3 regions of the Streptomyces sp. NPDC006516 genome follow, and region 1 is predicted to be linked to each of the others. Evidence: predicted binding sites of a transcription regulator. Region 1 holds the regulator's gene; each other region holds the start of a gene.

Region 1 (9,964 bases):
CGCGCGGCACGACCGGCCAGCCCGGGATGCCCACCGACGAGGGTTTCACGGCCTCCCAGACGTCGATGTACGGATGCCCCGCCACCAGCACGTGCGCGTCCGTGACCTGGGCGGCGATCCGGGACTCCTTGGACCCCGGCACCAGATGGTCGACCAGGACGCCGAGCCGGGCGTCCGGACCCGGGGCGAACTCCCGCACGATCGCCGGAAGGTCGTCGATCCCCTCCAGGTACTCCACGACCACGCCCTCGATACGCAGGTCGTCGCCCCAGACCCGCTCGACGAGCTCGGCGTCGTGCCGGCCCTCCACGTAGATCCGCCCCGCCCGCGCCACCCGCGCCCGCGCCCCGGGGACGGCCACCGAGCCCGACGCCGTACGGGAGGGACGCGAGGGCCCGCCCGCCGACGGGCGTACGAGGGTGACCACCTCGCCCTCCAGCAGGAAGCCGCGCGGCTGCATCGGGAACACCCGGTGCTTGCCGAAGCGGTCCTCCAGCGTCACCGTCGGGCCCTCGGCGGTCTTCTCGCACCGGACGACCGCCCCGCAGAAGCCGGTGACGGCCTCCTCGACGACCAGGTCGGGCTCGGCGGGCACCTCGGGGGCGGGGGCCGACTTCTTCCACGGCGGAGTCAGGTCCGGCTGGTAGCTGCGCATGGCAGCACGATAATCGGGGCCGCTTTCACGACACGCCGAAGCGCGCGGCCAGTTGATCGCGTTGCGCCCGTACGAACGCCGCGTCCACCACGGCCCCGTGCCCCGGGACGTACAGAGCCTGCTCGCCGCCCAGCTCCAGCAGCCGGTCCAGTGCGGCAGGCCAGTGCGAGGGGACCGCGTCCGGGCCGGCCTGCGGCTCGCCCGACTCCTCGACCAGATCGCCGCAGAGCACCACGACGGGGGAGCCCGGCACCAGCACCGCGAGGTCGTGCCCGCTGTGGCCGGGGCCCACATTGGCCAGCAGCACCTGGAGACCGCCGCCGAGATCGAGCGTCCACTCGCCGCTCACCTGGTGCCGCGGCGCCACCAGGGCGTCCGTGGCCGCCGCGGCGTCCGCCTCGCTCATCCCGTGCCGCACCGCGTCCGCCCGCAGTTCCCCGGCGCCCCGCTCCAGGAGCGCGGCGGTGCCGACCGCCCCGTAGACCTCCGCCCCGGCGAAGGCGGCGGTGCCCAGCACGTGGTCGAAGTGCGGATGGCTGAGTGCGATATGCGTCACCCTCCGGCCCAGCATGGCCTCCGCCTGACTCCGCAGCTCGACACCCTCCCGGAGCGTCGAACCGGTGTCGTAGAGCAGCACACCGTCCTCCCCGGCGACCAGCGCGGCGGTCGCGTCCCAGACGGGAAGGCGCCGCCGCCCCGTACCGTTGCCCAACCGCTCCCAGCCGAACTCTTCCCAAGCGACGTCCATACGACGACGCTATCGGCAACGACCTGCACCGTCGCGTGAGAGCGTGGCCGGTCGCCCTTGCCTCCGGCCCACCCTGCCCCCGTACACTGACCGGGGGGATCGCTGGCACTCGAACGCACAGAGTGCCAGGCAGACGCCGGAGAACCACAGCTGGAGGTGTGCGCGGTGCTCAGCGAACGCAGACTCGAAGTGCTGCGCGCCATTGTTCAGGACTATGTCGGCACCGAGGAGCCCGTCGGCTCCAAGGCGCTCACGGAGCGGCACAGCCTCGGGGTCTCCCCGGCCACCGTCCGCAACGACATGGCGGTGCTGGAGGACGAGGGCTTCATCGCCCAGCCGCACACCAGCGCCGGGCGCATCCCGACGGACAAGGGCTACCGGCTCTTCGTCGACAAGCTCGCGGGCGTCAAGCCCCTGTCGTCGCCCGAGCGCCGGGCCATCCAGAATTTCCTCGACGGCGCTGTCGACCTCGACGACGTCGTGGGCCGCACGGTCCGGCTGCTCGCGCAGCTGACCCGGCAGGTCGCCGTCGTGCAGTACCCCTCGCTGACCCGGTCCACGGTGCGGCACGTGGAGCTGCTGTCCCTGGCTCCCGCACGGCTGATGCTCGTGCTGATCACGGACACGGGCCGGGTCGAACAGCGTATGATCGACTGCCCTGCACCGTTCGGTGACACGTCTCTGGCGGATCTGCGGGCCCGGCTCAACAGCCGGGTCGTCGGACGGCGCTTCGCGGACGTCCCGCGGCTGGTGCAGGATCTGCCGGAGTCCTTCGAGACCGAGGACCGTGGAACCGTGTCCACGGTGCTCTCCGTTCTCCTGGAGACACTGGTCGAAGAGACGGAGGAGCGGCTGATCATCGGCGGCACCTCCAACCTCACCCGCTTCGGGCACGACTTCCCTGTGATGATCCGGCCGGTGCTGGAGGCATTGGAGGAGCAGGTCGTCCTGCTGAAGCTGCTCGGTGAGGCAACGGATTCGGGCATGACCGTACGGATCGGGCACGAGAACGCCCATGAGGGCCTCAACGCCACGTCCGTCGTCGCGGTCGGCTACGGTTCGGGCGACGAGGCAGTCGCCAAACTCGGCGTGGTCGGACCGACCCGCATGGACTACCCCGGAACGATGGGAGCGGTACGCGCAGTGGCACGTTACGTCGGACAGATCCTGGCGGAGTCGTAAGTGGCCACGGACTACTACGCCGTACTCGGCGTGCGCCGCGACGCATCTCAGGACGAGATCAAGAAGGCATTCCGCAGGCTCGCCCGCGAGCTGCACCCGGATGTCAACCCGGATCCCAAGACCCAGGAGCGGTTCAAGGAGATCAACGCCGCCTACGAGGTGCTGTCGGACCCGCAGAAGAAGCAGGTCTACGACCTCGGCGGCGACCCGCTGTCGGCCTCGGGCGGCGGTGGCGGGGCCGGTGGCTTCGGCGCCGGCGGCTTCGGCAACTTCAGCGACATCATGGACGCGTTCTTCGGCAACGCGGCCCAGCGCGGGCCCCGTTCGCGGACCCGGCGCGGCCAGGACGCCATGATCAGGCTGGAGATCGACCTCAACGAGGCGGCTTTCGGCACGACCAAGGACATCCAGGTCGACACCGCGGTCGTCTGTACGACCTGCAGTGGTGAGGGGGCCGCACCCGGCACCTCCGCGCAGACCTGTGACATGTGCCGCGGCCGTGGCGAGGTCTCCCAGGTCACGAGGTCCTTCCTCGGCCAGGTCATGACCTCGCGCCCCTGCCCGCAGTGCCAGGGCTTCGGCACCGTCGTACCGACCCCGTGCCCCGAGTGCGCCGGCGACGGCCGTATCCGCTCGCGGCGCACCCTCACCGTGAAGATCCCCGCCGGTGTCGACAACGGCACCCGGATCCAGCTCGCGGGCGAGGGCGAGGTCGGCCCCGGCGGCGGCCCCGCCGGCGATCTGTACGTCGAGATCCACGAGCTCTCGCACCCGGTGTTCCAGCGGCGCGGCGACGACCTGCACTGCACGGTCACCATCCCCATGACGGCGGCGGCCCTCGGCACCCAGGTGCCGCTGGAGACGCTGGACGGCCTGGAGGAGATCGACATCAGGCCGGGCACCCAGTCCGGCCAGTCGGTACCGCTGCACGGGCGCGGCATCACGCACCTGCGTGGTGGCGGGCGCGGCGACCTCATCGTGCACGTCGAGGTCATGACCCCGACGAAGATGGACCCCGAGCAGGAGCGCCTCCTGCGGGAGCTGGCCAAGCTGCGCGGCGAGGAGCGGCCCACGGGCCAGTTCCAGCCGGGGCAGCAGGGGCTGTTCTCCCGCCTGAAGGACGCGTTCAACGGCCGCTGAGCCCTGCCACCCCGACGCCCGCCGGTCCCCGGACCGGCGGGCGTCGCCGTGTCCGCAGGTACGGAGCCGGCGGGCGTCGCCGTGTCCGCCGCCGCGTTCCCGCTGCGGACAAGGGCTGATTCGGAACGATCCGCCGGACATGGCACGATGCGGTCATGTCGTCGCCCCTCACCGATCTCTGCCGCTACCCGATCGTGCAGGCCCCGATGGCGGGAGGCGTCTCCCGGCCGGAGCTGGCCGCCGCGGTCTCCGAGGCCGGTGGGATGGGGTTCCTCGCCGCCGGCTACAAGACGGCGGACGGGATGTACAACGAGATCGAGCAGCTCCGGAGGATGACCCGACGGCCCTTCGGCGTGAACCTCTTCATGCCGCAGCCATCGGTCGCCGACCCCAGTGCCGTCGAGGTCTACCGCAGTCAGCTGGCGGGTGAGGCCTCCTGGTACGAGACCCCGCTCGGCGACCCGGACGCCGGCGGGGACGACGGCTACGACGCCAAGGTCGCGATCCTGCTGGACGACCCCGTGCCCGTGGTCTCCTTCACCTTCGGCTGCCCCGCGCGCGAGATCCTCGACGCGTTCGCCGCCGCCGGCACGTGCACCGTCGTCACGGTCACCTCGGCCCAGGAGGCACGCAACGCCCAGTGGGCGGGCGCCGACGTCCTCTGCGTCCAGGGCACCGAGGCGGGCGGTCACCAGTCCACGCACCGCGACGACCCCCAGGGCGGCCTCTCCGGCACCGGACTGCTCGCCCTGATCGCCGAGATCCGCGAGTCCGTACGGCTGCCTGTCATCGCCACCGGCGGTCTGATGCGCGGTGCCCAGATCGCCGCGGTCCTGACCGCGGGGGCCGACGCAGCGCAGCTGGGCACGGCCTTCCTGCCCTGCCCCGAGTCGGGGGCGCACCCGCTGCACAAGGACGCCCTGACCAACCCGCTGTTCGTGACCACGGCCCTGACCCGGGCGTTCTCAGGGCGTCCCGCACGCGGGCTGGTCAACAGGTTCGTACGGGAACACGGTCCGTACGCCCCCGCCGCCTACCCGCAGGTGCACCAGCTGACCAGCGGGCTGCGCAGGGCGGCGGCCGCGGCCGGGGACGCCCAGGGCATGGCCCTGTGGGCGGGCCAGGGGCACAGGCTGGCACGCGAGCTGCCCGCCGGGGAACTCGTGGGCCTGCTCGCCGCAGAAACGGACGCCGCGCGAGCGGCAGTGAGTGTGAGGAGTGCCCAGTGACGGCACCGGTCTTCGTCGTCGAACACCTGCCCGGCGGGCCCGAGTTCGTCCTGGATGGGCCCGAGGGGCGCCACGCCGTGTCCGTGAAGCGGCTGAACCCCGGGGAGGACGTCGTCCTCACCGACGGACGGGGGCGCTGGGCCGAAGGCGTCGTACGGACGGCCGAGGGCAAGGACCGGCTCGTCGTCACGGGCCTGGAGACGGTGCACGAGGAGCCCGCGCCCACCCCGTTCGTCACCGTCGTCCAGGCGTTGCCCAAGGGGGACCGGGGCGAACTCGCCGTGGAGACGATGACCGAGACGGGCGTCGACGCGATCGTGCCGTGGCAGGCCGCGCGCTGCATCACGCAGTGGAAGGGTGACCGAGGGCTCAAGTCACTGGCCAAGTGGCGCAGCACCGCCCGCGAGGCCGGAAAACAGTCGCGCCGCGTGCGCTTCCCCGAGGTCGCGGAGGCCATGACGACTAAGCAGGTCGCCGCTCTGCTGGCGGGCGCGGACTTCGCGGGAGTCCTGCACGAGGACCGGGAGAGCGGCAGCGAGCCACTGGCCACCGCCGCACTCCCCGCCACCGGCACGATCGTGCTGGTCGTGGGCCCCGAGGGCGGGGTCTCGCCCCAGGAGCTCGCCGCCTTCGCCGAGGCGGGAGCACCCCCGTACCGGCTCGGCCCCAGCGTGCTGCGTACCTCGACCGCGGGGACGGCCGCGGGGGCGCTGCTGATGGGACGCACCGGGCGCTGGAGCTGAGGGGCGGGCCGCCCCGCATCGCGCCGCCGGGCTGTCCGCCGTACCGGGCACGCGGGGGTGCGTCCGGTCGACGCCGGTGCCTCCGCGCGCCGCCGTTGCCGCGGGCTCGGTGCGCGGACCCGGGCCGGATAGCATGCGGTGTACCGATCACGAGGACCCTACGAGCGAGGAGGCCGGGCCATGGCGGGAGAGCCGCAGACCGACTGCCTGTTCTGCAAGATCGTCACGGGGGACATCCCGGCGACCATCGTCCGTGAGAGCGAGACGACCGTCGCCTTCCGTGACATAAACCCCCAGGCTCCCACCCACGTCCTGGTCATCCCGAAGGCGCACTACCCCGACGCCGCCTCGCTCGCCGCCGCCGAACCGGAGATCGCCGCCGACGTGCTGCGCGAGGCCGGACAGGTCGCCGCCGACGAGAAGATCACCGACACCGGCTACCGCATCGTCCTCAACACGGGCGCGGGCGCGGGACAGACCGTCTTCCACGCGCACGCGCACGTCCTGGGCGGGCGCGGAATGCAGTGGCCCCCCGGCTGACGTCGTGTCCGTACGAGAACTCGTGGTCCTCGGCACCGCCAGCCAGGTCCCGACCCGCCACCGCAACCACAACGGCTATCTGCTGCGCTGGGACGGTGAGGGGATCCTCTTCGACCCGGGCGAGGGCACCCAGCGCCAGATGCTGCGGGCGGGCGTCGCCGCGCACGACATCGACCGGATCTGCGTCACACACTTCCACGGAGACCACTCGCTGGGCCTCGCGGGAGTGATCCAGCGGATCAATCTCGATCAGGTGCCGCACCCCGTCACCGCCCATTTCCCGGCGAGCGGACAGCGCTTCTTCGACCGGCTGCGGTACGCCACCGCCTACCGCGAGTCGGTGGAGCTGACCGAGGCGCCGGTCGCGGCCGACGGGGTCCTCGCGACCACTGCTTCGTACACCCTCGACAGCCGGAAGCTCTCGCATCCCGTCGAGTCCTTCGGCTACCGCCTCACCGAGCCCGACCGGGTGCGGATGCTGCCCGCGAAGCTGGCCGGGCACGGTATCTCGGGACCCGACGTCGGACGGATCCAGCGGGACGGTGCGCTGCGCGGCGTCACGCTGGACGAGGTCTCCGAGACCCGCCGCGGACAGCGCTTCGCGTTCGTCATGGACACCCGGCTCTGCGACGGCGCGTTCGCGCTCGCCGAGGGGTGCGACATGCTGGTCATCGAGTCGACGTTCCTCGACGAGGACGGCCGGCTGGCCGCCGACCACGGTCACCTCACCGCGGGACAGGCCGCCCGGGTGGCGAAGGAGTCGGGCGTGCGGCACCTCGTGCTGACGCACTTCTCCCAGCGCTACAGCGACCCCGATGTCTTCGAGCACCAGGCCAGGGCGGCCGGCTTCGAAGGCGAACTGACCATCGCCCAGGACCTGATCCGGGTCCCCGTACCCACCCGCCACACGTAACGAGAACTCCGTGCACCTCCCCAAAGCCGAACTCCACCTCCACATCGAAGGGACCCTCGAACCCGAGCTGGCCTTCGAACTCGCCGCCCGCAACGGCGTGGACCTGCCCTACGCGGACACCGAAGAGCTGCGCACCGCATACCTCTTCGACGACCTGCAGAGCTTCCTCGACCTCTACTACGCCCTCATGGCGGTGCTGCGCACCGAGGACGACTTCGCCGAGCTCGCCGACGCCTACCTCACCCGTGCCGCCGCCCAGGGCGTCCGGCACGCGGAGATCTTCTTCGACCCGCAGGCCCACACCGACCGGGGCGTCCCGATCGGCACCGTCGTCGAAGGGCTCGGCAGGGCGCTGGACCGCAGCGAGGAGAAGCACGGCATCTCCACCCAGCTGATCATGTGCTTCCTGCGCGACAAGTCCGCGGAGTCGGCGCTGGAGACGCTGGAGGCGTCGAAGCCGTACCTGCACCGCATCAGCGCGGTCGGCCTGGACTCGGCGGAGGTCGGCCACCCGCCCGCGAAGTTCCGCGAGGTGTACGCCGCCGCCACGGCCCTCGGGCTGCGCAAGGTCGCCCACGCGGGCGAGGAGGGCCCGCCGGAGTACATCCGGGAGGCCCTGGACGTCCTCGGTGTCGAGCGCATCGACCACGGCCTGCGCTGCATGGAGGACCCGGAGCTGGTGGACCGGCTGGTCTCCGAGCGGATCCCGCTCACGCTCTGCCCCCTGTCCAACGTGCGGCTGCGCGCCATCGACGTCCTGGAGCAGCACCCGCTGCGGGCCATGATGGACGCCGGGCTGCTCTGCACGGTGAACTCCGACGACCCGGCCTACTTCGGCGGATACGTCGGAGACACCTTCCACGCCGTCCACGAGGCGCTCGGCCTGGACCGTGAACAGCTGCGCACGCTGGCCCGGAACTCCTTCGAGGCGGCCTTCCTCGACCACGACGAGGAGCGCAGGGCGCGTTACCTCTCCGAGGTCGAGGCGTACGCGTTCGACTGACCCGCGCCTCCGGCCGGTCCCGCCGTCCGGAACGCGCTCCGCACCAGCCGCCTGCGCCGCAGCGCGGGCACGCTGATCTCCGCGACCGCCTGCTCCGGCGCGCCCAGCTTGGGCACCGCGCCGGAGAGGCTGTTGGTCGTCGCGGCGAGCAGTGCGGCAGGGGCCCCGCCCCTGCGCCGGACGGAACCCGGCACCAGCGGGCGTCCGCCGGTGTGCAGCGCCACCGCGGTGACCGGGGCCGCCACCAGGAGCGTGGCGGCCCCCAGGATCAGGCCCATCACCGCGTAGCCCGCCTGCTCGGAGAGCACACTGCCGAGCAGGGGGCCGCAGGCCGTGCCGACGGATGAGGCCGAGCCCGCGAGGACCGCCCACCGGCCGCGGACGTCCAGGGAGGCGGCCAGGCCGATCAGATACGACAGGACCACCGGGTAGAAGGTGTTCCAGGCGATCTCGCCGGTCGCGAAGGCCCCGAGGTCCTCGGCCGAGGAGCTGAGCACGATGCTCCCCGCGATGATCATCGTCCCGAGACCGATGGGCACGGCACGCCCGAGACGGGACCCGAGCATCCCGGCTCCCATGACGCCGAGCAGCCCGGCGCCCAGCGCCGCGGCGAACACGGCGCCGATGGTCACCTCGGAGAGCCCCACCTGGACGGCTCCGATGCGGCTGCTCACGCCCCACAGGGCGTTCTGGGCCATGGACCAGACGAGCATCCCGCCCGCCAGCACCAGGCCCGACCGCCGGTGCGGGAGGCGGCCCTGTACCGCTGACGTCTCGCCCACGGCGGCCGGGCCGCCCAGCCGCGAGGTGGCGGGCCAGACGAGCAGGGCGACCAGCGCGATGGAGGCGAAGGGCAGCCGGTGCCCGCCGCCGAGGTGGGGGACCGTCAGATAGAGGGCCCCCGCCGTCGCCGAGACGCTGAGGAGCCCCAGCGACGAGGTGCGGTGCGGATCGCGCTGCGCCGCGATGCCCGAAGCGGCGACGGCGGTCGCCGTGCCCGAGCCGAGACCGCCGACGACCACACCCGCGACGACCAGAGGCACCGAGGTGGTCAGCGCGGCGCAGCCGTAGCCGAGCACCGCCAGCACCAGACCTGCCCGAGCGGGTCTGCGCGACCCGAATCTCTCGACGCGGCCCGCCAGGGTGAATCCGGCCGATGCCGAGCTCAGCAGCAGGGCGCTGCCGACCAGACCAGCCTGTGCCGAGCTCAGCCCGAGATAAGTGCTGAGGCGGCCGACGATGGTGGGGAGGAGATAGGCGGCGAGGTAACCGGCGGTGAACACGGCGACCAGGGGCCACGCGGCGCGAGGGCGCGAGGACATGGGCGTTCCTGAAGACATGCCTGAGGAGGCAGAAGAAGGCAGGGGAGGGTACGGCGAGGTGGAGCAGGGGAGGATGATGCGAGAAGAAGCGGGGGAATGCCACAGAAGCGGCACTCGTCGTCAACTGTCCCGAACGGTGCTCGCGGGCCAATTTGTATCAAGCGCGCCCAGGCAGCGGAAAGCCGGGCCGATGTGATCTGGGTCACGTTCATGTTTATGCATGACCAGCTCGGGTAACAGCGCATGTTTATGCAGGTCGGAGTGGCTGTGCGCGGTACGGCGCGGACCCTCGGGACGGAGGGGCGAATCGGGCACACTGGCCGGATCCCGCACTGTTCAGAACATCCTCGCCCGGGGAGCGCACGGTGAGCACACTTGATCCAGGCATCGACCCGCTGTACGGGCTGCGCGCCCCGCAGGACCCCGCCTGTGACGTCTTCCTGACCGGCACGGTCTTCCTCGACATCATCTTCACCGGCCTGGACTCCG
Region 2 (9,964 bases), on a different contig from region 1:
CCACGGGCTGGCGGCCCTCCTGGAGCTCCAGGCCTCCCGCATCCGCGCGCGGACCGGGCCCGACGGCACGCCGCTCCTCCTGGAGGAACAGAACCGCGCCCGATGGGACCAGCTGCTGATCAGGCGCGGTTTCGCGGCTCTGGAACGGGCGTACGCGCCGGGCGCGGCCCCGGGCCCGTACGCGCTGCAGGCCGCGATCGCCGCCTGCCACGCCCGCGCCGTCCGGTACGAGGACACGGACTGGCGGACCGTCGCCACGCTGTACGGCCATCTGGCGAAGGCCGCTCCGTCACCGGTGGTCGAGCTGAACCGCGCGGTCGCCGTCTCCATGGCCGAGGGCCCGGCCGCGGGTCTGGCCCTGACGGACGCCCTGGCGCGGGAACCCACGATGGCCGGCTACCACCTGCTGCCGAGCGTGCGGGGCGATCTGCTGGAGCGCCTGGGACGTGACGTGGAGGCGCGGGAGGCCTTCGTGCGCGCGGCGGAGCTGACGCGTAACGCACGGGAGCGGGAGTTGCTGCTCACCCGTGCGCACCGTGTGTCCCGATGAGTTCCGCGGCCGGGGGCCGTCTACCTTTCACAGCGTCCTGAGACGCACCGGACCGCGCGAAGGAGAGACACCATGCAGAAGATCAAACCCTGTCTGTGGTTCGACGACCAGGCGGAGGAGGCCGCCGCCTTCTACGTCTCCGTCTTCGGCGGCGACTCCCGCATCGAGGGCGTCATGCGCAACACCGGCGCGGCGCCGGGGGAGGCCGGCTCGGTCCTGACGGTGGACTTCGTCCTCGCCGGCCAGGAGTACACGGGTCTCAACGGCGGTCCCCACTTCACCTTCTCCGAGGCCATCTCCCTCACCGTCGACTGCGAGTCGCAGGAAGAGGTGGATCACTTCTGGAAGGCGCTCACCGAGGGCGGCGAGGAGAGCCGGTGCGGATGGCTGAAGGACAGGTACGGCCTGTCCTGGCAGATCGTCCCGAGGGCGCTGCCCGAACTGCTCGCCGGCCCCGACCGGGCCAGGGCCGAGCGGGCGATGAAGGCGATGATGGGGATGCGGAAGCTGGATGTGCAGGCCCTGCTGGATGCCTGAACCGCCTGCCCCACGCGCGTGCGGAGGCGAGTGAACGGGCGCACCCTGGAAGCAGGAAATTCCGGGAGGTGGTGACCGTCATGATGGAGACAGCGGTCGGATGGCACGTCGAGCTGGAATTCGAGGAGGACACCCACCGCACCCGCGCGGCGGCTCTCGTACGGCTCAGTGACGGGACCGAGGTACGGGCCCATGGATACGCCAGTCGGCACCCGTCCGACGCGGAGCAGCCACGGGTGGGCGAGGAGATCGCCGGAGCCCGCGCGCTGAACGAACTGGCGATGAAGCTGCTGACGAAGGCGCACGACGAGATCGACGAGGCGTCCGGCCGTACGTCGTATCCGCTGACGTGAGGCGTGCGGCCCGGCCTCGTGCGGGGGCCCGGCCGGTGCGGGAGCTCGGTTAATGTCTGGGTCATGCCACCCCGAGCACCGCTCCCACCGCCGCCTCCGCCTGTGGAGATACGCACCTGGCCCGACCGTGAGGCGCTGCTGAGGGACCGGGCACTGATCCTCGGCGAGCTGGTGAAGATGTACATCGGCCCCTCGCGTCTGGGTCTGACGCTGATGTGGGCGGGGGTCGCCGCACTGGGCTGGTCCCTGGCCGGGGCGGCGTTCCTCATGTTCGAGGACGCGCCCGACGCGCTCGGCACGGTGCCGGGAGTGCTCTGCCTGGCGGTGGGCGCCTGCGTCCTGATTCCCGCGGTCGTCCTGATGACCGTCGGCGTCTCCAGAGACCTGCGGGTGCACCGGCTCCTCGTGGAGTGGGGCCGGCTGGACCGCGACCCCGGGAGGGACCTCCCGCTCCGGAGACCGGGGGCGAGCCTCGCCTGGCTGCTGGCGTCGTTCACGCTCTGCGCCGCGGGGCTGTTCGGCTGCCTGGTGGTCCCGGCGACCGCGAGGGCGGGCGAGGAGACGTACGGACTGGTGGCCTGGCTGGTGGGGCTCGGGTTCATCGCCTGGCTCACCGGACTGACCGGGCTGGTCAAGGCGTTCGCCCACCGCCGCTGGGTGCTGCGGGTGCTCGTCGGCCGTCCTGCCGGCGAACCACTGGTCAGGCTCGACGGCTGATCAGGGGCGGGCGGCCGGCTGTCCGACCAGCATCGTCGGCGCCCCGGCCACCCGGGTCATGAAGACGGTGGCCGCGTGCGGCCCCTGGAGCTTCATCCTGCGGCGCAGCTCCTCGGGTTCGACGGCGGAGCCGCGCTTCTTGACGGTCAGGACCCCTACCTGGCGCTCCCTCAGCAACGCCTTCAGCTTCTTCATGTTGAAGGGCAGCTGATCGGTGATCTCGTACGCGGTCGTGGCCTCGGAGTCGTATGCCGTGTCGCTCGTGACGTAGGCGATCGTCTCGTCGATCAGCCTGCCCTCGCACCGCTCTACCACGGCGGCCACCAGATGGGCGCGGATCACGGCGCCGTCCGGCTCGTACAGATACCGCCCCACGGGACCGACCGGCGGGGCGGGGAGCGGGCCCTCGGAGACGAGGGTGGCGCGCGACGGGAGCAGCGTCGCCCGGAAGGCGCCGGGCGTGAAGCCCTCACCGAACCAGAGCACGGCCTCCTTCACGTCGCCGCCGTCCGAGATCCACTCGGCCTCGGCCCGCGGTTCGATGGCCTCGTGGGGGACGCCGGGGGCGATCTTCAGCGCGGCGCGGGGAGCCTTGAGCGCGGCCCCGGTCGCCCAGGAGAGCGGTGGCGAGTAGGCCTCCGGGTCGAAGATCCTGCCGCGCCCGCCCCGCCGCGCCGGGTCGACGAAGACCGCGTCGTACGGGGAGGTGTCGATCTCCGTGACGTCGGCGCACCGCACCTCGACGAGCTCCTGGAGGCCGAGCGCTTCGGCGTTGGCACGGGCGACCTCGGCCGTGAGCGGGTCGCGGTCCACGGCCAGCACCGAGATGCCCGCCCTGGCCAGCGCGATCGCGTCGCCACCGATGCCGCAGCAGAGATCGGCGACGCTGCGTACCCCCTGTTCGGCGAACCGGCGGGCGCGGTAGGCCGCGACCGAGGTCCGGGTCGCCTGTTCCACGCCGTCAGGGGTGAAGAACATGCGGTGCGCGTCCGCCGCCCCGAACTTCGCCACCGCGCGCTGACGCAGCCGCGCCTGACCGAGTGCCGCGGACACGAGGGCCGCGGGGTGGGCGCGGCGCAGTCGGGTCGCGGTGGCCAGCTCCTGGGCGGGGTCGTGGTCGCGGAGTTCGTCGAGGAGGGCGGCGCCCTCGGGGGTGCGCAGGGCTGCGAAGGCGTCGAGCGGGTCGGCCTGGCCGGCGGGGGGAAGGGCGTTCACGCGTCCATTGTGAGCCAGCCGGGGGACGCACCGGGCCTCACGGAGGTGTCGCGGGAGGGGGTCCCGGCGCCGGTGGCAGGATGCGGCGCCATGCAGCTAGTAAGACAAAACGAAAATTCAGCCACGAAGCGGTGCAGAACGGCCGGTGTGGTCCTGGCCGGCCTGCTGGTGGCCGCCGCCGCGTCCGGGTGTGCCGACGGGGGGCGGGGGCGGGCGGCGGACCCGGGGAAGCCGGCTTCCCCGGCCGCCGGTCAGCCGGGTGCCGCGGCCCGGCCGGGAGCCGCGGCCGCCGAGGCGCGCGCCGAGCGGCTGAAGCGTCAGCAGGCCGCCCGTGCCGCCGCCGCGAAGAGATGGGGTCTGGCGAAGGTGCCGCTGGCCGCCCCGGAGCCACCGGCGGAGAAGCCCCGCATCACCACGCGTGAGGGATTCGAGGTGGAGGGAGGGGAGGCGCTGCCGCCGGTCTTCACCACCGTGCCCACCAAGGAGCGGATCGTCTTCCTGACGATGGACGACGGGGCGGAGAAGGACCCGGAACTGCTGCGGATGATGACGGAGCTGAAGATCCCGTACAGCGCCTTCCTCAGCGACTACGTGGTGAGCGAGAACTACGGCTACTTCAAGGACATGCAGGCCCGGGGCGTCACCCTCAGCAACCACACGCTCAACCACCGCTATCTCCCAGGGCTTTCGGCGGCGGAGCAGCGCCGGGAGATCTGCGGCGAGCAGGACAAGATCGAGAAGTACTTCGGGAAGCGGCCCACCCTCTTCCGCCCGCCGTACGGGAACTACAACGGCGACACCCTCCGAGTCGCCAAGTCCTGCGGCATCAAGGCCGTGCCCCTGTGGGCCGCCGAGGCGTTCCCCGACCACATGGAGTGGCGTGAGTGGGACCGGGACCTGCACCCCGGCGACATCGTCCTCACCCACTTCCGCGGGCGCGAGGACTGGGGCGGATCCATGACCGACATGATCCGCAACGTCATGAAGACGATCACGGACAAGGGGTACGCCGTGGCCCGGCTGGAGGACTACGTCTGAGCGCTGCGCGAGCCCGCCTGCCGGTACGCGCTGCCATTGCCGCCCCGGCTGTTCGGCTGCCGGTACGCGCGGCGTCCGCCGCCGGAACACCGCGGCCCTCTCCCGCGTTGTCCCGGGCGTGCGCCGGTCGCGAGACGCCACGCGCGGGTGGTGAATTGGCACTCCGCTTGACCGAGTGCTAATCGCCGCCATAGTCTCAGTGCTGGCACTCCCCGATGGAGAGTGCCAGCACAACTGCGCGACACGGCAGGTCCGGCACCCGCGACGACGGATCGACCTGGTCGCCACCCACAGACTGTTAAACCCCGTGAGATCTCCGAAGGGGGAGACCGGATCGTGTCGACCACCAGCTCCAAGGTTGCGATCAAGCCGCTCGAGGACCGCATTGTGGTCCAGCCGCTCGACGCCGAGCAGACCACGGCTTCCGGCCTGGTCATTCCGGACACCGCCAAGGAGAAGCCCCAGGAGGGCGTCGTCCTGGCCGTGGGCCCGGGCCGCTTCGAGAACGGCGAGCGCCTTCCGCTCGACGTCAAGACCGGCGATGTCGTTCTGTACAGTAAGTACGGCGGCACCGAGGTGAAGTACAACGGCGAGGAGTACCTCGTCCTCTCGGCTCGCGACGTTCTCGCGATCGTCGAGAAGTAATTCACCCACGTTTGCTTCTGTTCTGCGCCCCTGGCCCCCTGCGAGACAACTAGCCGGGCGGCGAGGGGCGCAGTTCGTTTGAGAGGACAGCTCAGCCCATGGCGAAGATTCTGAAGTTCGACGAGGACGCCCGTCGCGCCCTTGAGCGCGGCGTCAACAAGCTTGCCGACACGGTGAAGGTGACGATCGGTCCGAAGGGCCGCAACGTCGTCATCGACAAGAAGTTCGGTGCTCCCACCATCACCAACGACGGTGTCACCATCGCGCGCGAGGTCGAGCTCGACGACCCGTACGAGAACCTCGGTGCCCAGCTGGTGAAGGAGGTGGCGACCAAGACCAACGACGTAGCGGGTGACGGCACCACCACCGCCACCGTGCTCGCCCAGGCCCTCGTCCGCGAAGGCCTCCGCAACGTCGCCGCGGGCGCCTCCCCGGCCTCCCTGAAGAAGGGCATCGACGCCGCCGTCAAGGCCGTGTCCGAGGACCTCCTCGCGAGCGCGCGCCCGATCGACGACAAGGCCGACATCGCCGCCGTGGCCGCGCTCTCCGCGCAGGACCCGCAGGTCGGCGAGCTCATCGCGGACGCGATGGACAAGGTCGGCAAGGACGGCGTCATCACCGTCGAGGAGTCCAACACCTTCGGTCTGGACCTCGAGTTCACCGAGGGCATGGCCTTCGACAAGGGCTACCTCTCCCCGTACATGGTGACCGACCAGGAGCGTATGGAGGCCGTCCTCGACGACCCGTACATCCTGATCCACCAGGGCAAGATCGGCTCCATCCAGGAGCTGCTCCCGCTGCTGGAGAAGGTCATCCAGGCGGGTGGCTCCAAGCCGCTGCTGATCATCGCCGAGGACGTCGAGGGCGAGGCGCTCTCCACCCTCGTCGTCAACAAGATCCGTGGCACCTTCAACGCCGTCGCGGTGAAGGCCCCGGGCTTCGGTGACCGCCGCAAGGCCATGCTCGGCGACATCGCCACCCTCACCGGTGCGACCGTCATCGCCGAGGAGGTCGGCCTCAAGCTCGACCAGGCCGGTCTGGACGTGCTCGGCACGGCTCGCCGTGTCACCGTCTCCAAGGACGACACGACCATCGTCGACGGCGGCGGCGACTCCGCCGACGTCAAGGGCCGCGTCAACCAGATCAAGGCCGAGATCGAGTCCACGGACTCGGACTGGGACCGTGAGAAGCTCCAGGAGCGCCTCGCGAAGCTGGCCGGCGGCGTGTGCGTCATCCGCGTCGGTGCCGCCACCGAGGTGGAGCTCAAGGAGAAGAAGCACCGTCTGGAGGACGCCATCTCCGCGACCCGCGCCGCGGTCGAGGAGGGCATCGTCTCCGGTGGTGGCTCCGCTCTGGTCCACGCCGTCAAGGTCCTCGAGGGCAACCTCGGCAAGACCGGCGACGAGGCCACGGGTGTCGCGGTCGTGCGCCGCGCCGCCGTCGAGCCGCTGCGCTGGATCGCGGAGAACGCGGGCCTCGAGGGCTACGTCATCACCTCCAAGGTCTCCGAGCTCGACAAGGGTCAGGGCTTCAACGCCGCGACCGGCGAGTACGGCGACCTGGTGAAGGCCGGCGTCATCGACCCGGTCAAGGTCACCCGCTCCGCCCTGGAGAACGCCGCGTCCATCGCGTCGCTGCTGCTCACGACCGAGACCCTGGTCGTCGAGAAGCCGGCCGAGGAAGAGGCCGACGCCGGTCACGGCGGCCACGGCCACTCCCACTAGTACGCAGTACGGTTCCGTACGAACACCGAGGCCCGGTACCCCCGTCGCGGGGGTACCGGGCCTCGGTGTCTCACGCGGAGCTTCGCCTCCGGCCGAAACGGCAGGGCTACCTGGGGCCGTACGTCCGGCCCGCGCGGGAGGTGACCCCGCCGAGGAGGCTGCGGGGCGTCAGCTTCACGAGACCCATCAGCGCCTTGTAACGCGGGTCCGGGATCGACACCGTCCTGCCCCGGGCCAGGTCCGCCAGTGCCGCGGTCACCAGCTTGTCCGCGTCGAGCCACATCCAGTCCGGGATGTTGCCCGTCCCCATCCCGGCCCGCTGATGGAACTCGGTGCGTACGAAGCCGGGGCACAGAGCCATGAGCCGCACCCCGGAACCCGCGAGGTCCTTCGCCGCGCCCTGGGTGAACTGCACGACCCACGACTTCGAGGCGCCGTACGTCCCACGGGGCAGGAAGGCCGCGACGGACGCCACGTTGACCACCCCGCCCCGGCCGCGCTCCCGCATCGAGCCCGCCGCGGCCGAGGTCAGCCGCAGCACCGCCTCGCAGTGCACCTTGAGCATCGTCAGTTCGTCGGCCAGCGAGACGTCGAGATAACGCCCCTTGTTCCCGAAGCCGGCGTTGTTGACCAGCAGGTCGACCGGGCTCACACGGTCCGTCAACCGTGCTTCGACCGCCTCGATCCCGGCGTCCGTGGACAGGTCGGCCGTCAGCACCTCGGCCTCGATGCCGTGTCCGTCGTGCAGCTCCGTGGCATGGGCCCGCAGCCGCTCCGTGTCGCGGGCCACCAGCACCAGATTGTGCCCGTCACTCGCGAGCCGCCGTGCGAAGGCGGCCCCGATCCCCGCCGTCGCGCCCGTAATCAGTGCAGTCGTCATACGCGGCACGTTAGTGCCCCGCGTACACGGCAGCCGACCCGCCTCGTTCCCGTGACCGGGCCCGATCCCGAGGCCGTGCGTCCGGGGGCCGTTGTGTGTGTGGGGGCGTCACCGGGCGAATCCGGAACCACCTCGCCGCCCGCCGCCCAGCCGCCCGTGCTGCTCCGACGGCCCGCGTGGGGGAAGGCCGTCGCCGGCGCCGGCCCCGGCAGCCCGCGCGGCAGGGCTCGTTCAGGAGGGCGTCGGGGTGCCGTGCTTCGCCACGTACTCCCGTGCGGCGCGCAGGGTCTCCGTGTGCAGCGCTTCCCCGGCGGCCAGCAGGCGGGGCAGCAGTTCCCGTTCCGTCGTCGTCGCCCGGAACTCCATGGCCGTGGTGATGTCGTGGTCGGGCAGGTGCACCAGCTCGACCGGATCGCCGGCCCGGATCGTCCCCGGCTCGATGACCCGCAGATACGCGCCCGTCGCCCCCTCACGCGTGAAGCGCCTCACCCAGCCGCGTTCGCCGAGATGGTCCGCGAAGGTCCGGCACGGAATGCGGCCCGACGTCACCTCCAGGAGCAACTCGCCGCCGACCCGCCAGCGCTCCCCGATCCGCGCCTGGCTCACCGTGACGCCGAGGGTCGTCAGATTCTCGCCGAACGAACCGTTGGGCAGGGGCCTGCCGAGCTCCTTCTCCCAGGCGTCGAGCTCCTCGCGTGCGTAGGCGTACACCGCCTGGTCCGAGCCTCCGTGGTGCCGGAGGTCGCACACCGAGTCCCCGGCGAGGCCGCTGCCGCCCGTGCCCTTGGGCCCTGGGTCGGTCACCCGCACGAGGCCGTCGGCCGGGTGTTTGCCGATTCCGGTGAGCCCGCCGGGCCCGTCCGTGTGGGCGGAGGGTGCGGGGCGGCCGATGTTCACGGTGAGGACCTTCATGAGGCCACAGGTTAGCCCCGTAACCCCCAAAGGCTCTCGGGATTAATCGACTGGAGCTACAAGATGCGCTTATGGTTGAAGGGTGATCGAAGCTCGTCATCTCCGTGTCCTGCGCGCCGTGGCCACCACCGGTTCGTTCTCCGCCGCCGCGCGTGAGCTGGGCTGTACCCAGCCCGCCGTCAGCCAGCAGATGAAGGCCCTGGAGAGCTCCGCGGGTACGCCGCTGCTGATCCGGACGGGCCGCGAGATGCGGCTCACCCAGGCAGGCGAGGCCCTGGTACGGCACGCGTCCGGCATCCTCGCCGGCCTCACCGCCGCCGAGGAGGAGGTCGCGGCGATCGCGGGGCTGAGGGCCGGCCGGGTCCGGCTCGTCTCGTTCCCGAGCGGGAGCTCCGCGCTGGTCCCGGGCGCGCTCGCGGCCCTGCGCGCCGCAAACCCCGGCACCCAGGTGTCGCTCGTCGAGGCGGAACCGCCGCGCTCGGTCGAGATGCTGCGCGACGGCGACTGCGACATCGCGCTGGCGTTCCGCTACGGGGCGATGGGCGGCGAGTGGGACGACCTGGTCGTACGACCGCTGCTCGTGGACCGGCTGATCGGCCTCGTCCCGGAGGGGCACCGACTGGCCGGGGCGGACGCGGTGGGCATCGCGGAGCTGGCCGACGAACCGTGGATCGCCGGCTGCCCCCGGTGCAGGCGGCAGCTCGTCGAGGTCTGCGAGGCTTCCGGATTCACCCCCCGGATCGACTTCGCCACGGATGACTACCCGGCGGTGATCGGGCTCGTCGGGGCGGGTCTCGGTGTGGCCGTGCTGCCGGAGCTGGCCATGGAGTCCGTACGCCCCAAGGGGGCGCGCACCGTGACGGTGGAGCCGGCCGTGGAACGGGAGATCGTCGCACTCACCCTGCCCGACCTCGCACGGGTGCCGGCGGTGGCGGCCACGCTGGACCAGCTGTCCCTGGCGGCCTCGCGCTGACCAAAACGCCCCGCCGGCCCAGCCCACCCGTCCGGCGGCGGGCGTGCACCGGGTCGGAGGAAACGTTTCTTCGGTAGGTCGATCGTGCGGAGGGTCAGGTGGCGCCGGCCTCGGGGGCCGGCCCCGAGTGGGCGGAGATCAGACGGTTCCGGGCCCGGCCCATGAGCTCCTCACGCTCGTCCTCGGTCAGGCCGCCCCACACGCCGTAGGGCTCCCGCACCGCGAGCGCGTGCGCGGCGCACTCGGCGCGTACCGGGCAGCGCATGCAGACCTCCTTCGCCGAGGTCTCGCGGGCACTCCGGGCTGCTCCGCGTTCTCCTTCGGGGTGGAAGAACAGTGAACTGTCGACCCCGCGGCAGGCGGCCAGCAGCTGCCAGTCCCACAGATCCGCGTTGGGTCCGGGAAGGCGGGAGAAATCTG
Region 3 (9,964 bases), on a different contig from region 1:
GTTTCGAGCTCGGTCCGATTTTCGCCTGCGCGTCCTGTTTCGGGCCGCTCGAAGTGGCGTACGACCTGCCGAGCGGCTCCCCCGAAGAGCTGAAGAAGCGCATTGCCGAGGGTCCGAACAACATCTGGCGCTACGCGCCGCTGCTGCCCGTCCCCTCCGATGTCGCGGACAAGCCCAACATCAACCCCGGCTTCACGAAGCTGGTCAAGGCCGACAACCTCGCCCGCGAGCTGGGCGTGACCGGCGGTCTGTACGTCAAGGACGACTCCGGCAACCCGACGCACTCCTTCAAGGACCGTGTCGTCGCGATCGCCGTCGAGGCCGCCCGCGCCTTCGGTTTCACCACGCTCTCCTGCTCCTCCACCGGCAACCTCGCCGGTGCGGTGGGTGCCGCCGCGGCCCGCGCCGGCTTCCGCTCCTGCGTGTTCATCCCGCACGACCTGGAGCAGGGCAAGGTCGTCATGGCCGCGGTGTACGGCGGCGAACTGGTCGGCATCGAGGGCAATTACGACGACGTCAACCGCTTCTGCTCGGAACTCATCGGGGACCCCCTCGGCGAGGGCTGGGGCTTCGTCAACGTCAACCTGCGGCCGTACTACGGCGAGGGCTCCAAGACCCTGGCGTACGAGATCTGCGAGCAGCTCGGCTGGCAGCTGCCCGACCAGCTCGTCATCCCGATCGCGTCCGGCTCCCAGCTCACGAAGATCGACAAGGGTCTCCAGGAGCTGATCAAGCTCGGCCTCGTCGAGGACAAGCCGTACAAGATCTTCGGTGCCCAGGCCGAGGGCTGCTCCCCGGTCTCCACCGCCTTCAAGGCGGGCCACGACGTCGTCCGGCCCCAGAAGCCGAACACCATCGCCAAGTCGCTGGCGATCGGCAACCCGGCCGACGGCCCGTACGTCCTGGACATCGCCCGGCGCACCGGCGGCGCCGTGGAGGACGTGAACGACGAGCAGGTCGTGGACGCGATCAAGCTGCTGGCCCGCACCGAGGGCATCTTCGCGGAGACCGCGGGCGGGGTGACGGTCGGTGTGACGAAGAAGCTGATCGACGCCGGCCTGCTCGACCCGTCCCTCACCACCGTCGTCCTCAACACCGGTGACGGCCTGAAGACGCTCGACGCGGTCGCTCCCACGACCGGCCTGTCGGCGACGATCCGGCCCAGCCTGGACGCGTTCCGGGACGCCGGCCTCGCCGCCGCCAACTGACCACCCGAGACCGAAGGAAGGCACCCACATGAGCGTCAAGGTCCGTATCCCCACCATCCTCCGCACCTACACGGGCGGTCAGGCCGAGGTCCCGGCGGAGGGGGCGACCCTCTCCGAGGTCATCGCGTCCCTGGAGCAGAACCACCCGGGGATCGGTGCCCGTGTCCTGGACGACCAGGGCAAGCTGCGCCGCTTCGTCAACGTCTACGTCAACGACGACGACGTGCGCTTCGAGGGCGGTCTGGACGCGGCCACGCCGGACGGCGCCGGCGTCTCGATCATCCCGGCCGTCGCCGGAGGCTGACGGACCGGGGCCGGGGGTCCCGACTGCGATGTGTGACCGGGGTGGCCCCCTCCGCGAGAGAAGCGGAGGGGGCCATTCTGCATGGTTGAGCACGGTACAGTTGGGGAAGCCCCCGCTGCCGCCCGTGCCACCCGCATATGAGAATGCGCCCGGCCGCGTCAAGAAGCAGCCAAAGTACGTGAGCTCCTTGCGCCATAAGTGGCCTTTGTCAGGCCCGAGTTGCCCAGGATCCTCACGAAATCCCCCCTTCCGGGCGTTCACGTGTGCCCAGAATTCTCGTCCGATTGACCTGTTGCAGAGGGCAGTTGGGCAGATACATTCGGCCGCGGTCGACGCGTTCCGGCGCACGCCACCCTCTCCTGTCGGAGGGTGAGTTCTGACCCGGGCCCGCGAAGTGCGGCGCTCGTGCAAGGGCCAGTAATAGGGGAGTTAGGCATGGCTCAGGGCACCGTCAAGTGGTTCAACGCGGAGAAGGGGTACGGCTTCATCGCGGTCGACGGTGGTGCGGATGTTTTCGTCCACTACAGCGCGATCCAGATGGACGGGTACCGCACCCTCGAAGAGGGTCAGCGAGTTGAATTCGAGATCTCGCAGGGCCAGAAGGGGCCGCAGGCGGACATGGTCAAGCTCGCCGTCGGCTGAGCTCGGCGCGGTCGGCCAACGACGCTACTCACACACGCGGGGCCCGTACTCCCACCGGGGTACGGGCCCCGCGTGCGTCCCCGTGCACCGCTCAGGGTCCCCGCGGTTGTCCACAACGGGAGAGACACGCTTGCACTCGCAGGGGTCGAGTGCTAATCATTGGCGTTAGCACTCTCCAGGTGAGAGTGACAGAACTTAGGACCGGGCCGGTGAGGCCCGCACGCTTGCCGGGGCAAGGAACCGGTGAGCACGCTGGCCGTCCGTCGCGGGCGCCTCTCGGTCCGGAGAAATCCACCCCTGTCCGGGAGGACCACTTCACATGGCCAAGATCATCGCGTTCGACGAGGAGGCACGGCGCGGTCTCGAGCGCGGGATGAACCAGCTCGCCGACGCCGTCAAGGTCACCCTCGGCCCCAAGGGCCGTAACGTCGTCCTCGAGAAGAAGTGGGGCGCGCCCACGATCACCAACGATGGTGTTTCCATCGCCAAGGAGATCGAGCTCGAGGACCCGTACGAGAAGATCGGTGCGGAGCTGGTCAAGGAGGTCGCCAAGAAGACGGACGACGTCGCCGGCGACGGTACGACCACCGCAACCGTTCTCGCCCAGGCGCTCGTCCGCGAGGGCCTGCGCAACGTCGCCGCCGGTGCCAACCCGATGGCCCTCAAGCGGGGCATCGAGAAGGCCGTCGAGGCCGTCTCCGCCGCTCTGCTGGAGCAGGCGAAGGACGTGGAGACCAAGGAGCAGATCGCTTCGACCGCCTCCATCTCCGCTGCCGACACCGAGATCGGCGCCAAGATCGCCGAGGCGATGGACAAGGTCGGCAAGGAAGGCGTCATCACCGTCGAGGAGTCCCAGACCTTCGGTCTGGAGCTGGAGCTCACCGAGGGTATGCGCTTCGACAAGGGCTACATCTCGGCGTACTTCGCCACCGACATGGAGCGCATGGAGTCGTCCTTCGACGACCCGTACATCCTGATCGTCAACTCCAAGATCAGCAACGTGAAGGACCTCCTTCCGCTGCTGGAGAAGGTCATGCAGTCGGGCAAGCCCCTGCTGATCATCGCGGAGGACGTCGAGGGCGAGGCTCTGTCGACGCTGGTCGTCAACAAGATCCGTGGCACCTTCAAGTCCGTCGCCGTCAAGGCTCCGGGCTTCGGTGACCGCCGCAAGGCCATGCTCGGCGACATCGCCATCCTCACCGGTGGCACCGTCATCTCCGAGGAGGTCGGTCTCAAGCTGGAGAACGCCGGCCTGGACCTGCTCGGCACCGCCCGCAAGGTCGTCATCACCAAGGACGAGACGACCATCGTCGACGGTGGCGGCGACAGCGACCAGGTTCAGGGTCGCGTCAAGCAGATCCGTGCCGAGATCGAGAACTCCGACTCGGACTACGACCGCGAGAAGCTCCAGGAGCGCCTCGCGAAGCTGGCCGGCGGCGTGGCCGTCATCAAGGCCGGCGCCGCCACCGAGGTGGAGCTCAAGGAGCGCAAGCACCGCATCGAGGACGCGGTGCGCAACGCCAAGGCCGCCGTCGAGGAGGGCATCGTCGCCGGTGGTGGCGTGGCTCTGCTCCAGGCCTCGGCCGTCTTCGAGAAGCTCGACCTGACCGGTGACGAGGCCACGGGCGCCAACGCCGTGAAGCTCGCGCTGGAGGCCCCGCTCAAGCAGATCGCCGTCAACGGTGGTCTCGAGGGTGGAGTCGTCGTCGAGAAGGTGCGCAACCTGCCGATCGGTCACGGCCTCAACGCCGCGACCGGCGAGTACGTCGACATGATCGCCGAGGGCATCATCGACCCGGCGAAGGTCACGCGCTCCGCCCTGCAGAACGCCGCGTCCATCGCCGCGCTCTTCCTCACCACCGAGGCCGTCATCGCCGACAAGCCGGAGAAGGCCTCCGCGGCCGCTCCGGGCGGCATGCCGGGCGGTGACATGGACTTCTGATCCTCGGATCGGAGCTCCACGCAGCCTCGGCTGCACCCGTAGTACGCGTACGACGCCGGCCCCCGGGAGAAATCCCGGGGGCCGGCGTCGTACGTCCGTGTCCTTGTCCAGGCGTGGGTGTTCCAGGTCGAAGTGGACCCGGGGGATGTTGCGCTTGGGGGACTTGGAGAAGTCGACGCCGCCCATGACGCAGGTCTTGTTCTCGCCCGCGATGTTGCGGGGCAGCTGTAGTCGCCCTGCGTGTAGGACTCCATGTAGGCGTCCCCATCTGCTTCGGCGTCCAGCTCGCGTGCTCCGTGCTCAGCGGCCACCGCGCGATGTCGTCGCTGCTGACGAGGGGCCGGAAGTCGATCTGCGCCTGGGCCGGCGTGCAGGCTCCGTTGGGCGAAGGGTGCTCGACCGACTGCGGTTCCGAGTTGACCTTCAGCGGGGCGTCGAGGATGTAGATCCCGTCGTCCTCCACGATCCGTACGCCGATGACGACGCCGATGATGAGGGTGAGGGCGGGGAGGGCTGAGGGTTTCCTCCCGGCTGGGCTCAGCGACGGCCCCGGGCCCACGCCGTCCTGTCCGAGCGGGGCACCAGGCCCGCCCGAACCGAGGCCATCCGCTCCTGCACCCCGTCGGTGGGTACGGCGCCGTGCGGACCTGTGGGCTCATGGGCGGCTTCGCCCCGGCACCCCGCGCAGAGTCCGCCCGCCAGGGCCTCGGGGCTGCCTGGCGCGCGGCACTCCCCGCATTCCAGCGTGAGCAGCGCCGTCCGCCTCTCCGGGGCCGGGCGGTGCGGCGGCAGCTTGTCGGCCAGCCGCCTGCGGATCAGTGAGGCCGCGTGATGCACGGGCACGGGGAGCCCGTCGGTCAGGGCGTGCAGCAGCTCGGCGTCCGTCGCGCCCCGCTCGAACCACTCGGCGACCTGCGGCTCCAGGCTCGCGCACTCCGCCGCCGACAGGCTCAGGGCGGCTGCGGTACGCCCCAGGGCGGCCAGCAGCACGAACGCCCGGGAGCGTGAGGGCCGGCGGGGCGTCTCCGGGGGCACGTCACCCCGGGCGAACGCGGCCCACCACTCGTCGTCCCGCGCGGTCCGTGAGAAGAACGTGCGGGTCACCCAGAGCATCACCTCGTCGGTGGCGACGCACTCGCTGCCCCGGCGCAGATGCCCGGCTGCCTGGAGCCTGTTGAGCGCGGTCCGCAGGGCGCACTGCCCGTACGGGAGGATCTTCGCCAGCGTCTTCACGGAGATGTCGGACCCGTCCGGCAGTCGGTCGATGTACGACGCGATGGCGGCCTCGCGCGGTGGCAGATGCCCGAAATCGTCAGCGGCTCGGGGGCGCTGGTCCGGGGCGGATCGCTTGCCGTAGCCCGGGTTGGCCATGGGGTGCGTGCGTCCGTGCTGGGGCGAGGGGGCGGCACTAAGCTGGGTGACAGTCATTTAGGTCGGGGCTTTCGATCTAGGTGGTCAGACCCCTGTCCGGTGTTGGCGCACCGGCGGGGGTCGTTCTGTGTCATTGCGCACGCTAGAGCGTCGTCACGATCCGTGGCAAGTCGGTCACGAAACGTCAGTCGTTCGTGGTGAGGAGGGGAGGGCGGGCGGGAAAAGGCCCTCCCAACCGATCCTCTGAAAGAGCGCTCGGACTCCAGGACTTGAGCTCCGGGGGTCAGCCTCCTCGCCCACGACGCCTTCTTTCGCTGCTGCTTCCTGATGACGGCCACGAGACGCAGGCTCGCCTTGGAACTGCGCCACGGGGCCCGCGCCGCATCGTGCGGCGGCGCGGATCCTACGAGGACATCCGGTCGAGTCCGAGCGGTGCGGGGGGCGGCAGAGGGGCTGCCGCCTCGGCGCGGAAGGACTGGAGGAGATAGCCGACGAGCCTCCGGGACGCGGCGGGTGCGTCGTCGCCGGCCCCCGCGATGGCCCCGCTGTTGGCCAGGATCAGCAGCGTGAAGTCCCGCAGGTCGAAGTCCGGGCGCAGTCGCCCGCTCTCCTTGGCCCGCCGGATCAGCAGGGCCAGGCCCTCCTCGGCGCGGTCACGCTCCACGGCGTACTCGGCGTGGTCCGGGAACTGGGAGAGGAACGCCTGGGTGAAGCCCCGCTCCGTCGCCTGCATCATGCAGACGTCCTCGACGACGGAGCAGAACCCGCGCCACGGGTCCGGATCGGCCAGCCCTTCGTGCAGGACACCCACGCAGTGGGCGAGCTGTTCGGCGAAGGCCTCGGACACCAGCGCGGCGCGTGTCGGGAAGCGCCGGTAGAGCGTGGCCACCCCGACCTTCGCACGCCGGGCGATCGCCGCCATGGGCACGTCGATCCCATGGAGGGCGTACGCCTCGCGGGCCGCGACGAGGATGCGCTCGCGGTTCTCCCGGGCATCGGAGCGCAGTGTCCCGGAGGCTTTCCGAGAGGTCTGATCAGGCATGTTTCTCACTTCGCTTCAAATGGACGGTGCCATCCACTTACCCGTTTAGCGTGGGACGTATGGACGACATGCGCGCAGCGCTCCACGACAGCTACGGCCCTCCCGAGGTGCTGTACGAAGCCCGGGTCCCCGTCCCGGAACTCCGACCGGGCGAGGTGTTGGTCCGTGTCCACGCGCTGAGCGTCAACGGCGGTGAGCTGTACGGCCGGGCCGGACGCGCCCGCCTGGTGACGGGCAGCCGTTTCCCCCTGCGTACGGGAATGGACTTCGCGGGGGAGATCGCCCGCGTGGACGGCGGGGTGAAGGGGCTGCACGAGGGGGATCGGGTGTGGGGCCTCCTGGGGCGCAGGTTCGGCAGCGCCGCGGAGTACGTCGCGGTCCGGCCCCGTCAGCTCTCCTACGCACCGGCGAACGTCTCGCTCGTCGAGGCCGCGTCGCTGCCCGCCGGGACGACAGCCATCACCGCGCTGGAGACCAAGGCCCGTCTGAAGGCGGGCGAGCGCCTGCTCGTGCGCGGCGCCGCCGGAGGGGTGGGCAGTGTCGCCGTACAGCTCGGCAAGGCGCTGGGGGCCCAGGTGACCGGGCTGGCCGGCGGGAAGAACCTCGACTTCGTACGGGAGCTGGGAGCCGACGCGGCATTCGACTACAGGACCACGGTCCCTGACGACCTGGGCCCCTTCGACGTCGTCCTGGACACGGTCGGCACCGAACACCGGGCCTTCCGGCGGCTCCTGGCTCCCGGCGGACGCATGGTCTCGATCGCCTTCGACATCGACCATCCGGCCGCGAGCCTCTCCTGTCTGCTCGCCTCCACCGTCCACGGACCGCGCCGGGTCCGCTTCTTCAGCGGGAACCCGAAGCACGACCTCTTCGCGAAGCTGGCCACCTACGTGGAGAGCGGCGCCATCCGCCCCGTCGTGGACACCGTCCACGAACTCTCCGACATCGCCGCCGCCCACCGGGCGCTGGAGGCGGGGGGTGTGCGGGGGAAGCATGTGGTGCGGGTGGTGTGACGTGCCCAGCCGGGCAGCCTCAAGCCGACTCCAGTGGCCCCGCCAGGTCGGCCAGGCCGTGCGCGTGCAGGTCGAACCGGTCCGTCGCGGTGGGTGGGTCCCCGCGGGGTGGGCGACGTAGGCGGTGCCGAGGCCGACCGCCTGTGCGCCGCGCAGGTCCCAGGCGTGCGCGGCGACCATCAGGAGCCGCTCGGCAGGCCCGCCGTACGCGGCCACGGCCGGCGGGTCGACCGCGGAGTCCCTCCAGCTCTGCCACGGAAACGCCTCCTCGGCGGGACGCGGGGCGGCTACGGCCGCTTGAGGCCGGCGACGAACGCGGACCAGGCTGCCGCCCGGAACACGAGCGCCGGGCCGTCCGTCATCTTGGAGTCGCGGACGGGGACGATGTGGGGGAGGCCGTCGGCGACTTCGAGGCAGTCGCCGCCACTGCCACCGCTGTAGGTGGACTTGCGCCAGGTGGCGACCTCGAGGCAGTTGCCGCCGCTTGCGTCGCTGTACGACGACTTGCGCCACGTGGCAGCGGAGAGGTCGTAGTCAGAGCTGCTGATCTTCATGAGCCTCATCCTCCGCCACGGACTGGACCAGAGCCAGGGACGCACCTGGGGATAGCGCGCTGGCCACCAACAGATCGTAGTTCAGTTCATGTGCGTGGACCGTCAGTGGTTCGTCCAGGAGCTGCCCTGACCCGAGGCTGTCCAGGTAGGCGAGCGGCGGAGCGTCCGCGAACGCCATCAGCTTGAGACCTCCACCCATTGCGGCATGCCCGCCCGCAGAGAATGGCAGGACCTGAAGGATGATCCTGTGCTGTCGCGCGAGGTTGCAGACGTGGCGCAGTGCCTCAGCCATCACGAGCTGTCCGCCAACGACTCGGCGGAGTACAGCTTCGTCGAGCACCACCCACAACATGGGCTCGGTTGGATTGGTGAGGAGCTGCGCTCGCTCCAGCCGTGCCGCCACCAATTCATCGATGAGTTCTTCGGTGGCTGTCGGGCGACCCGCCCGGAACACCGCCCGCGCGTACGCCTCGGTCTGCAACAGCCCGGGGATCAGCAGAGGTGCGTACTCCCGGATCGCGATCGCCAGGCGTTCCGCCTCCGCCGCCTCCGCGAAGTGGTCCGGGTACTTCGACTTCTTCAGGGCCGCGCAGTTCCGTACGAAGAAGCCGTCCGCGCCCAGTACCTCGTCCAGCTTCTGGGCCTGGTCCAACTGCATGCGCCGGGTGCCGGATTCGAGTTGGCCGACGAAGGAGCCGCTGACGAAGAGCGGGGTGCCCAGATCCTCCTGCGAGAGGCCCGCCGCCTCCCTGCGGTGGCGGAGTTCGGCGCCCAGGAGGGCGCGGGGCGAGGAGGAGGGATCGAGCTTCTTGGGTCCGGGCAAGGCGTCTCCCAGTGGCACACGTGCGGATGTTGGAACTGCACCTCTTCCACGGTAGCGACGAATTGGCCACGCTGAGTAGGCATAGTCACTACTCAGCGTGGAAATGGGGAAGATCATGATGACGGCTACGGAACGGCGCAAAGAGGCGGCGGGCAGAGTGCGGGCGGCGGAGGATGCGGTGGCGCGGCTGCGGGCGGGTCTCGCGGGGGTCGGTGTGAAGCTGCCGTCGCTGCGCATCGACCCGGTGTCCTGCGCGGGGAACGAGCCCAGCCCGCTCGTCGATCTCGGCCGGTGCTCGATCGAGACGGCACTGCGGCTGAGCGCACAGCTGGAAGCGGCGGCGGCACATGACAGTTGAAGGCCTGGAGCCGTGTAGGCCGGAGCCCGGGACGTTCGCCATGGACGGACGTGACGGCAGGGTGGGCCGGGTGATGGGCCGCGTCGGCCCGTACGTGCAGCTGCGTCCGCCGGGTGGCGGCCCGGAGTGGGACTGCCCGCCGGAGGCCGTCAGGCCCGCCCCGCCGGGACTCGTCCTCCGGGCGCGGGTGACGGAGATCAACCGCGAGGGGCGGCTGCCCTGACGGGGCCGTGCCGGCGGAGTCAGGACCGGGAGGCCGCCGTGACCGCCGTCCGCCGCTCCCGGTCCGCGACGAGCCGCTGGTGGAGTGCCGCGAAGGTGGTGTGCGCCGGTGGCAGCGTCAGGGCACCTGTGAGCAGCAGGGCGACGGCGATCGGGACGAGGAGCCCGGCGACGTACGCGGCGTAGGTGTTGTCCGGGCCCCGGTCCAGGAAGAGCGAGACCGTGCCGGCGCGCAGGGGCCGGGCGGCCTGATGGAGCAACAGACAGACGGCGACGGTGATCCCACCCAGGGGGAGCGCGACGGCCACGGTGCGGAACCAGGCGGCTGCCCCGCCCCACACCAGGGACCAGGAGCGTCGCAGCGCGGCCACGGGGGCGAGCCCCTCCGTCGCCGCGACTGCCGGGGCCAGGGTCCAGCTGAGCCGGAGCACCAGCGCGGTCAGTACGCCCAGCAGAGGCGGACCGTAGCGCAGGAGGACGAACAG

The links. Region 1 encodes HrcA, which represses chaperone genes, less so after heat shock. Its sites were predicted from a motif close to TTNGCACTCNGNNNNNCNGAGTGCNAA; they were not measured.
Region 2: groES (co-chaperone GroES) is a predicted target of HrcA. The motif match lies at 4,566-4,592, and genes of this name have one in related genera.
Region 3: groL (chaperonin GroEL) is a predicted target of HrcA. The motif match lies at 2,284-2,310, and genes of this name have one in related genera.

The regions. Positions count from the first base shown of each region.
Region 1 is NZ_JBEXPD010000001.1:545,603-555,566, forward strand. Features, by position in the region: gene ABZY45_RS02310 (DUF3097 domain-containing protein) at 1-655, opposite strand, end outside; gene ABZY45_RS02315 (MBL fold metallo-hydrolase) at 681-1,403, opposite strand; gene hrcA (heat-inducible transcriptional repressor HrcA) at 1,569-2,585, shown strand; gene dnaJ (molecular chaperone DnaJ) at 2,586-3,725, shown strand; gene ABZY45_RS02330 (nitronate monooxygenase) at 3,881-4,954, shown strand; gene ABZY45_RS02335 (16S rRNA (uracil(1498)-N(3))-methyltransferase) at 4,951-5,697, shown strand; gene ABZY45_RS02340 (histidine triad nucleotide-binding protein) at 5,878-6,237, shown strand; gene ABZY45_RS02345 (ribonuclease Z) at 6,242-7,150, shown strand; gene ABZY45_RS02350 (adenosine deaminase) at 7,161-8,153, shown strand; gene ABZY45_RS02355 (MFS transporter) at 8,117-9,475, opposite strand; gene ABZY45_RS02360 (PfkB family carbohydrate kinase) at 9,841-9,964, shown strand, end outside.
Region 2 is NZ_JBEXPD010000002.1:455,037-465,000, forward strand. Features, by position in the region: gene ABZY45_RS08295 (DUF6596 domain-containing protein) at 1-550, shown strand, start outside; gene ABZY45_RS08300 (VOC family protein) at 623-1,087, shown strand; gene ABZY45_RS08305 (DUF1876 domain-containing protein) at 1,168-1,440, shown strand; gene ABZY45_RS08310 (hypothetical protein) at 1,504-2,157, shown strand; gene ABZY45_RS08315 (methyltransferase domain-containing protein) at 2,158-3,372, opposite strand; gene ABZY45_RS08320 (polysaccharide deacetylase family protein) at 3,463-4,410, shown strand; gene groES (co-chaperone GroES) at 4,747-5,055, shown strand; gene groL (chaperonin GroEL) at 5,154-6,779, shown strand; gene ABZY45_RS08335 (SDR family oxidoreductase) at 6,886-7,659, opposite strand; gene ABZY45_RS08340 (MOSC domain-containing protein) at 7,891-8,571, opposite strand; gene ABZY45_RS08345 (LysR family transcriptional regulator) at 8,654-9,544, shown strand; gene ABZY45_RS08350 (WhiB family transcriptional regulator) at 9,639-9,964, opposite strand, start outside.
Region 3 is NZ_JBEXPD010000002.1:145,649-155,612, forward strand. Features, by position in the region: gene thrC (threonine synthase) at 1-1,208, shown strand, start outside; gene ABZY45_RS06715 (MoaD/ThiS family protein) at 1,237-1,512, shown strand; gene ABZY45_RS06720 (cold-shock protein) at 1,948-2,154, shown strand; gene groL (chaperonin GroEL) at 2,474-4,096, shown strand; gene ABZY45_RS06730 (hypothetical protein) at 4,634-5,524, opposite strand; gene ABZY45_RS06735 (helix-turn-helix domain-containing protein) at 5,871-6,509, opposite strand; gene ABZY45_RS06740 (NAD(P)-dependent alcohol dehydrogenase) at 6,569-7,522, shown strand; partial or broken gene ABZY45_RS06745 (haloacid dehalogenase type II) at 7,542-7,726, opposite strand; gene ABZY45_RS06750 (DUF397 domain-containing protein) at 7,810-8,076, opposite strand; gene ABZY45_RS06755 (helix-turn-helix transcriptional regulator) at 8,057-8,899, opposite strand; gene ABZY45_RS06760 (hypothetical protein) at 9,018-9,257, shown strand; gene ABZY45_RS06765 (hypothetical protein) at 9,247-9,480, shown strand; gene ABZY45_RS06770 (hypothetical protein) at 9,500-9,964, opposite strand, start outside.